One region of the Streptomyces tyrfis genome, then DNA from elsewhere that is predicted to be linked to it. Evidence: riboswitches for the same ligand, from Rfam matches in the RefSeq annotation. Region 1 holds a riboswitch; each other region holds the start of a gene.
What was found. A riboswitch is a leader RNA that binds a small molecule or an ion and turns the genes downstream of it on or off. The one in region 1 is predicted to bind cyclic di-AMP.
Positions count from the first base shown of each region.

Region 1 (2,194 bases):
CCGCTCAGCCTGCCCGCCACATAGACGCCCAGGGTGACCCCGAGGCCCCAGGCCCAGGCGATGCTGTCGTGGTTTCCCAGCCCGCCGCGGGGGTCGGTGAGCGCTCCGCCGGCCGCGACCTGGGCCACGACGCCACAGCCGAAGAGGATGAGGACCATCGTGCCGGTGAATTCCGCCGCGAGTTCCCCGAGCAATCCCGACAACCTGCGCCGCTCCATGGGGATCTCGCTTCCTGTCAGATCACGACCTTTGGCGGCATTGATCCAGAAACGAGCGTAGGCGCGCGGATGCGGCTCCGCACGCCGTGCGGAGCAGTCGCGTGACGCCGGCCGGCCGGGCCGCGACGGCCCGACCGTCCCGGCGGGGCGGTGGCGCGCTGGGCCCGGCGATGACGTTCCCGCTGGTCATCGCGCCGCCGGCCGGGCTGCGACCGACGGGCGGCCCGCATGGGCGCGACGGTCGAGAGGGCCGCCGCCCGGGCCGGGCCGTGCACCCGGGCGGCGCAACGGGGCGACCGCTCCCGGGCCGGGCGGGTGCCCCGGGAGCGTGGGTGAGGACTGGACGGCGGCCGCATCGGCGTCCGCTCCCAGGGGGGGGTGAATGTCCGGTTTTGAGCATATTTATGGTGAATTACATTTTTGGTCAGTAAAGGCGCTTTAGGTGCGTGCTGCGGCATTTGAGGGTGATACGAAAAGTCCCTTTTGTCGCCACGTGGCGTGAGTCACGAAAAGGCCAGCCGGATGACCCGGTCCGGAGCCCGGACCCTTTCTGGGCAAGGAAAGTTGGCCCCGCCGTGTGAGGTGGATTACTGCGAATTCCATGAATTGATCTTGCGGATCAATTGTGATCAATAAATAGGGACTTGTTTCGTTCTGCTTTCCTCGCCTACGGTCACGGTCAATCCGGACGGAACGCCGAATCCTGCCGCCGTCCGAGAAACCGACCCACTCACGTACGGCAGGAGCGGGGGAACCAGGTAGGCCGCCGGTCCGGTATCCGGAACGGCTCGGGGTGAAGTCGCATTCGTGCGGCCAGACATCTCCAGTCTGAACCCGACAGCTCACCTCGCAGGCGACGGAGAGGAATTCGTCATGACCGCAACGGGTACGTACCGTCGCCGCTCGACCATTTCGCTGAACCGCCGCCTCGTCGCCGCGGCGACGGGCGGAGTCGCCCTGGTGCTTCCGCTGATCGGAGCCGGATTCGCCTCGGCCGCCCCGGCGCAGGCCGCCGAGAAGACCTCGGTGTCGGCCGTCTCCACGGTCGGAACCGCGTCCGCGCCGAAGGGCGCGGCCGTCACGCATTCCGTGATCGCCGGAGACAGCCTCTCCACGATCGCGCGGGACTACTCCCTCGAGGGCGGCTGGCAGAAGCTGTACCAGGACAACCGGGAGGTCATCGGCGCGAACCCCGCCCTGATCCACCCGGGCATGAAGCTGACCGTCGGCGCCCAGGCCGGCTCCAAGGGCCCCGCCGGAATCTCCGCCGCCCCGGTCGCCGCCGTCAAGACCGCCCCCGTCGCCTACACGAACGACCTGGACGGCTGGATCAGGGAAGCGCTCGCCATCATGTCCGAGCACGGCATTCCCGGCAGCTACGACGGCATCCACCGCAACATCATGCGCGAGTCCTCGGGCAACCCCCGGGCCATCAACAACTGGGACTCGAACGCCGCCGCCGGCATCCCGTCCAAGGGCCTCCTCCAGGTCATCGACCCGACGTTCCGCGCCTACCACGTGCCCGGCACCGCGCTCGACAGCTACGACCCGGTCGCCAACATCACCGCGGCCTGCAACTACGCCGCCGACCGGTACGGCTCGATCGACAACGTGTTCGGCGCGTACTGACGCACCCCCGGCCCGGCCCCGCGCCGGCCCCGGAACCGACGGGACGCGCCCCTTCGGAGAGCCGCACGGCTCCCCGGAGGGGCGCGTCCCGTCATGGCGCACCCGCCCCGTCGCGCCGCCCGCCCCCGCCCGCACCCGGACGGGGGCGCGCCTCGTGCGGCGTGCCTCATTCCTGGGCGCGCTCCGCCGGGCGCTGCGGCCGGCCGCCGAGCGGCGGTCTGGGAACCTTCGCCGCCGCGCCCTCCCGGACGGACCGCACCGCCGCCTCGTGCAGACGCCGGCTGTCCTCCTCGGAGCAGCAGGGCACCGGGCTGCCCGACATGGTGAACCAGTCGATCGCGCCCGTG
Region 1 is NZ_JBAGJZ010000016.1:66,428-68,621, reverse strand. Features, by position in the region: gene WA762_RS14880 (MIP/aquaporin family protein) at 1-218, opposite strand, end outside; cyclic di-AMP (ydaO/yuaA leader) riboswitch at 931-1,089, shown strand; gene WA762_RS14875 (LysM peptidoglycan-binding domain-containing protein) at 1,092-1,847, shown strand; gene WA762_RS14870 (hypothetical protein) at 2,014-2,194, opposite strand, start outside.

Region 2 (2,194 bases), on a different contig from region 1:
CCCCCGTGTCCGGGGGCGAGGCCCTTGCTCCGGTTCAGGGGTTGAGGCCCTTGCTCCGCAGCCAGGTCATCGGGTCGACGCCCGTGCCGTCGGAGGCGTGAACCTCCAGGTGCAGGTGCGGGCCCGTCACATTGCCGGTCGCGCCGACCCGGCCGATGGTCTCACCGGTGGAGACCTTCTGACCGACGCTGACGCCGATGGACGACTGGTGGCAGTACCACAGCTCCGTGCCGTCCTCCAGCTCCAGCACCGTGCGGTAGCCGTACGAGCCGGACCAGCCCGCCGACTTGACGGTGCCTCCGTGGATGGCCTTGAGCGGGGTGCCCGTCGGGGCCGCGAAGTCGAGGCCGGTGTGGTGGCCGGAGGCCCACATCGTGCCGGCCTGGCCGAAGGTCGAGGTGAGGGTGTACGAGCTGGTCGGGATGGCGTAGCTGGCGGCGAGCTTGGCCAGCCGGAGGGCCTCGGCCTTCTTCTTGGCCTCCTCCTCCGCCTTCTTCTTCTCGGCGGCGGCCTTGGCCTCGGCCTCGTCCTGCTGCTTCTTGGCCTCGGCGGCGGCCTTCTCCGCGGCGGCCTTCTCCTGGGCCTCACGGGCCTCGGCGTCGGCGGCGGACTGCTGCTGCTCGGCCTGCTGGAGGATGCGGGCGCGGAGCGCCTCGCCCGCGTCGGTCGCGCCCTGCTCGGCCTCGGCGGTGGTGATGCCGGCGGTGGTGAGCGGGTCGGTGGTCCCGGCTTTGTCGTCCTCGGACGAGCCGGGGAGGAGGGAGCCCACTCCGGGCAGGGACGAGGCGTCCGGCAGGTTGTCCGCGATGGAGTCGGGGAGGGAGATGGAGACCGGGGGCTTGCTCTGCGCGGTGGCCATGCCGCCCGCGCCGACCGCCGCGATGACGCCGACCCCGAGCACCGCGGAGCTGCGGGCCAGTCCGTTGCGCTGCTTGGCGACCCGGTGCTTGCCGCGTACCGGGCGGACGGACTCCTCGGTGGGGTTCCACTCCCCCCAGGCGCGCTCGGGACCGCGGTCGCCGTCGACGCCGAACTCCCCGACGGGCAGGCCCGCGGCGGAGAACGCGTCCGGTCCGGCCCCATGATCCACGACGCCGTCGGAGCCGTGTCCGGGAGCGGTCACCGCCGCCATCCCGATCGTCCCGTGGTCGGAGCCGTAGACGACACCGGGGGCGGAGTCGTAACCGGGATCCATGCCATAACCGGAATCCATGCCGTAACCGGGGACCGTGCCATATCCGGAATCCGTGCAGTAAGCGGAATCCGCGCCATGACCGGGGCCGAAGTCGGCGCCGTGGCCGGGGCCGAATGCGGAGTCGAGCCGGACGGGGGCCTCGGGGGCAGGCTGGTTGGACGCCACGGGGGCGCACTCCTTTCCTTCCTTCTCGCCTACCGGGTTAGCTGACGGGTTCGGAGCAGGAAGGTCTCCTACGGACCCGCGCCTCTCACGAGACACGAATGTCCGATTCACCCCAAGGTGATGGTTCCCCGGTTCCCTCTCGGGATTCGGCGCACGCGCACGGTGCCGCCTCTGGCGACGGCTGGGACGACCGCGCTGCGTTATCGAACGTTAATAGACACCCGGGTCCGATTCCAAGCCGTTCCCACTGATCGCTCACGCCTCTGGCCTGGACTTTACGGGATATCTCGGGGCGTACCCAGACGAGTTGAACACCCCTCAGCCACTACCCCGTTTCTGACGTTGCGTCAAATGTTATGCGGAGAGATGTTCCCCGATCACGCACCGTGGCAACCGCGGCGGCCGGCGCACCGGGCGCCGCGACAGCCGGCGCACCGGGCGCAGTACGGCGCGGCGTTCACGGCGCGGCGCGTCGGCCACAGCGCGGCGCGGCACGGGCGAACCTGCCACGGCCGGCGCGGGCGAACCGGTCACGGCCGACGCGGCCGAACCGCCCGCGCCACGCCGCGCCCGCCCGGTCACTCCGGGTCGGCCCCGACGATCCGGACGGTCCTGCGCCGGTCCGGCTGCCCCGCCGCCGGACGCACGACCGCGAGAAGGGCCATGTCGTCGGTGGACACGCCTCCCGTGTGCAGCCGCACGTCATCGGTCAGCGCGGACAGCAGCTCCTCCGGCCCGGGGAAGATCCGTCCGCGCAGCCGGGCCGCCGGATCATAGAAGATCCCCCCGGCGTCCCGCGCCTCGGAGAGCCCGTCCGTGTACAGCAGCAGCGTC
Region 2 is NZ_JBAGJZ010000002.1:245,755-247,948, reverse strand. Features, by position in the region: gene WA762_RS03145 (M23 family metallopeptidase) at 35-1,132, opposite strand; cyclic di-AMP (ydaO/yuaA leader) riboswitch at 1,372-1,522, opposite strand; gene WA762_RS03140 (PP2C family protein-serine/threonine phosphatase) at 1,939-2,194, opposite strand, start outside.
Region 2: another riboswitch for cyclic di-AMP. It lies ahead of WA762_RS03145 (M23 family metallopeptidase); the one in region 1 lies ahead of WA762_RS14875 (LysM peptidoglycan-binding domain-containing protein).

Region 3 (2,194 bases), on a different contig from region 1:
CGAAGGCCCCGGCACGGTGCTGCCGGGGCCTTCGGGCGGTTGCGGGCGGAACGCCGGTCAGACCGCGACGCCGTGAGCGCGCAGATACGCGACGGGGTCGATGTCGGAGCCGTAGGCGGGAGTGGTCCGGGCCTCGAAGTGCAGGTGCGGGCCGGTGGAGTTGCCGGTCGAGCCGGACAGCCCGATCTGCTGACCCGCCAGGACGCTCTGCCCGACCCGGACGCCGATCGAGGAGAGGTGCCCGTACTGCGTGTACGTGCCGTCCGTCATCCGGAGCACGATGTTGTTGCCGTACGCGCCGCCCCAGCCGGCCTCGACGACCGTACCGGAGCCGATGGCGACGACGGAGCTGCCGGAAGCCGCGTGGAAGTCGATGCCCGAGTGGCTTCCGGAGGACCAGAGCGAACCGCTGGACTTGTACCCGGTGGTGACGTAGGAGCCCGCCACCGGAAGCCGGAAGGCGCCCAGGCGGGCGCGCTCGGCGGAGCGGGCGGCCCGCGCCTCGGCGGCGCGCTTCTCCTCGGCCCGGGCCTTCGCCCTGGCCGCGGCGCGCTTCTCGGCCTCGGCCTTTCGCTGGGCCGCCGCCTTCGCCTCGGCGACGTCGGCCTGGTGCTGCTGAGCCGCGGCCTGGGCGTCGATCCGGTCGGCGATGACGTCCTCGATGGCGATGACCTGGTTCAGTCCGGTCTCGTCGACGGCGGGGGCCTCTGTCTCCGCGGCCAGAGCCGGAGAGGCGACGCCTCCGACGACGCCGGTGGCGGCCAGGGCCGCGACCCCGGCGATCTTCGCACCGGTGCACGTCAGCCGGTTCGGGGCACGATGCTTCCCGGTGGCACGGGTGAACGCCATGAAGTGGCTGGTCCTTTCCTTCCTTCTCGCCTACCGGGTTAGCTGACGGGTTCGGAGCAGGAAGGTCTCCTACGGGCGTCCCGGCCTCATGAAGACCCGGACGTCCGATTCACCCCAGGGACTGCGTGGGTCCCCGGCTCCCTCGGGCGTATGCCCGGCGGGGACTCGGCGATGGCTGTCCGGTGCGTCGCGGTCGCGACGTACGAGGGGCGAACAGCCTGGTAGACGCTATGCGCCTGTCTGTTCGTTCGCCAAACGCACAAGCCGTTTTGTAGCGCATGCCACAGGGCGTACGGGCAACCCCGCCGCCGGAACGGATCTCGGGGAAGGCCCGGCGAGACATCGCCCACAGGGCTCCCCCTCACATCCGCGCGGCGGGTGCCGCCCCGCGCCCGGCGCACGTCGAGGAGGCCTTTTCCCGTACCTCGGGGCCGGGACGGCATCCGCCCGCACGCGGACGAGGCCGGGCGCCCGCTTCCCCGCCCCGTCGCCCGCACCGGGGCCGCGGGAGCACGGGGCGAGCCCCGCCCCCGGGCGCGCCCGGGCGCCGCCGTCAGCCGGTGACCACCGACACCTCACCGATGCCCAGCGCCCGCACCGGCTCCTGGATCCGGGACGCGTCCCCGACGAGGATCGTCACCAGCCGGTCGACCGGGAAGGCGTTGACCACGGCCGCGGTCGCCTCGACCGTGCCGGCCTCCGCGAGCCGGGCGTACAGGTGGGCCTGGTAGTCGTCCGGAAGATGCTGCTCCACCTGGTCGGCGAGGGTGCTGGCGACCGAGGCCGCCATCTCGAACTTCAACGGTGCGACGCCCACGAGGTTCTGCACCGCGGTCTCGCGCTCCTCGTCGGTGAGCCCCTCGGCCGCCAGCGTCCGCAGGACCGTCCACAGGTCCGACAACGCCGGTCCGGTCGACTCGGTGTCCACCGATCCGCTGATCGCGAGCATGGCCGCACCGGTCGCCCCGGTGGCGGAGTCCGGGGCCGAGGAACGCATGACCTGGGCGAAGGCCCGGACACCGTAGGTGTAGCCCTTCTCCTCGCGCAGCACCCGGTCCAGCCGCGAGGTGAGCGTGCCGCCCAGGCAGTACGTGCCCAGCACCTGGGCCGGCCACACGCTGTCGTGCCGGTCGGCCCCGATCCGGCCGATCAGCATCTGCGTCTGCACCGCGCCCGGACGGTCCACGACGACCACGCGACCGGTGTCGTCGGCCGTGATCGGCGGGGCCGGACGCGGCTCGGCGGTGTCGCCGGACCAGTCCCCGAGCGTCTCGGCGAGCAGGGCCTCCAGATCGATGCCGGTCAGGTCGCCGACGACCACGGCGGTCGCCGCGGACGGACGGAC
Region 3 is NZ_JBAGJZ010000005.1:110,524-112,717, reverse strand. Features, by position in the region: gene WA762_RS05735 (M23 family metallopeptidase) at 58-849, opposite strand; cyclic di-AMP (ydaO/yuaA leader) riboswitch at 863-1,030, opposite strand; gene WA762_RS05730 (M16 family metallopeptidase) at 1,403-2,194, opposite strand, start outside.
Region 3: another riboswitch for cyclic di-AMP. It lies ahead of WA762_RS05735 (M23 family metallopeptidase); the one in region 1 lies ahead of WA762_RS14875 (LysM peptidoglycan-binding domain-containing protein).

Region 4 (2,194 bases), on a different contig from region 1:
CGCCCGCCAGTTCGGGCTCCGTCGACGGGATCTGCGGCAGCTGCTGCGTCACAGTGACTCCTGGAGGGTCCGGCCGTCGGCACGAGTCGCCGACAAGGCCACTCCCGCGACGATACGACATGGGTTTCTCATCGGTTCATCAGGCAACCAGTTCATCGTCGCCCTGTCGATACCCGCGCCAGGCCCGTGCCGCCCGGCCGGACGGAACGCCCGGGCCCGCTCCTGACGCCCCGTCCGGCCGGCCGTGGTTCCGGGGCGTGCCGGGAGCCGGATCCGGACCGTTTCCCCGACGGAAAGGGGCGGTGAAGAAATCGATCTTTATCGTGCGCATTCCGAGAGTGCGGAATTCGCGGGCCGGGTGGTGACCGGATTCCGCCGCCGTCTCTCATCCGGCTCCGGTTCGACCCGTCATGAGATGCGAGGTGTTTGCGGGAGGCGAAGGGGGTGCTGTTCGCCCGCGCATGTGATCGACGGACTTCAAAAGGATCTCGGTCGCGGCTTCACGGGCCCGGACCGGCCGGGGCCCCCAGGATTCGCCGACGTTTATGAGGGCCGGCCGGGCGGAGTTTGCGCAGGTCCCGGCACGCGACACCTGTCAAATGTCCATATTGAGGTGATTTGTTGGCCTGTGTGTGCATTGTTTCGTGGGCTGGATTCGCGCTCGTGAGCGGGATCATATCCGTGACCGTGCGTGCCGGTGGGGCGGTCCGTCATTCCCGACGGGATAAGGGAAATTCAAGATCCTGAGCCACGCAGTGTGACCGTAATTCCTCGATGAATTCCCGCCGCCGATTCCTTCTCCGGAATCGGCGGCTTGTTCTCGTCGTCCCGGCTCGCCTACGGTCACCGTCAATCCGGTCGGAACGCCTAATCCTGCCGCCGGTCGGATATCGCACCCGTCGACGCGTGGCAGGAGCGGGGGAACCAGGTAGGCCGCCGACCGAAGAGATCCGGTCGGCTCGGGGTGAAGCCGTGCGAGGCACGGCCGGGCATCTCCAGCCCGAACCCGACAGCTCACCTCGCAGGCGCCGGAGAGGAAGCGCACCATGCCCATCTCGGGTAACCACCGTCGTACCAAGTCCAGCGTCATCGCCCGGGGCGTCGCCGCCGCGGGCGTCGGCGCCGCCGTGATCGCCCTGCCGCTGTTCGGAGCGGCCGGCGCCCACGCCGCCACCCCGGCCTCGGCCCCCGCCGCCGCGCACACCGTCCCGGCCCAGCGGGCCGCGGAGAAGCCGGCCGCCATCACGTACTCCGTCGTCGCCGGCGACTACCTGTCCAAGATCGCCGCCGAGCACGGCGTCGAGGGCGGCTGGCAGAAGCTGTACCAGGACAACCGCGAGGTCATCGGGGACGACCCGAGCCTGATCCACCCCGGAGCGAAGCTGACGCTCGGCGCCCAGGGCTCCTCCCACTCCGCGCCCGCCGGCGGCGGCGCGGGCGCCGCCCTGCCGTCGAAGGCGCTCTCCGCGCCGTCGGTGGCCGCCGCGGCCAAGGCCGCGACCGCCTCCGCCCCGGCAGCCCGGAGCAACGCCTCCGGCTACGTCCACCCGGTCCCCGGCAACCACACCACCGGATACCGGGCCTCCGGATCCAACTGGTCCAGCGGCAGCCACACCGGAATCGACTTCCCCGTCTTCACCGGCACCAGCGTGAAGGCCATCACCTCCGGCACCGTCGTCACCGCCGGCTGGGGCGGCGCGTACGGCAACCAGGTCGTCATCAAGCACCCCGACGGCCGCTACTCGCAGTACGGCCACCTGTCCTCGATCTCCGTCTCGGCCGGCCAGTCCGTGACCGCCGGTCAGCAGATCGGCCTCTCCGGCTCCACCGGCAACGCCACCGGACCGCACCTCCACTTCGAGGTCCGCACCGGACCGGCGTACGGCTCGGACATCGACCCGATCGCCTACCTCGCCGCGCACGGCGTCTACGTCTGAGCCGAACGGCCGGACGGCGGGCGGGCCCGGGCACGACCCGGGCCATGCGAAGGGGCGGTGCGCTGCGGCGCACCGCCCCTCTCCGTTATTCCCGGCGTCGCGGCCCTCGTCGGGTGGTCTATCTCACCACCCGTCAACCCCTTATTACGGTCGCGTAGGTCACATTCGTCGGTGCAGGATAAGCGGTTGTGGCAGACGATTCGAGAAAAACACAACGTGGCGTCATCGACCGACAAGGCGCCATCGGGTCGTACGCG
Region 4 is NZ_JBAGJZ010000003.1:146,033-148,226, reverse strand. Features, by position in the region: gene WA762_RS03830 (tyrosine-protein phosphatase) at 1-52, opposite strand, end outside; cyclic di-AMP (ydaO/yuaA leader) riboswitch at 888-1,041, shown strand; gene WA762_RS03825 (M23 family metallopeptidase) at 1,047-1,937, shown strand; gene WA762_RS03820 (SGNH/GDSL hydrolase family protein) at 2,126-2,194, shown strand, end outside.
Region 4: another riboswitch for cyclic di-AMP. It lies ahead of WA762_RS03825 (M23 family metallopeptidase); the one in region 1 lies ahead of WA762_RS14875 (LysM peptidoglycan-binding domain-containing protein).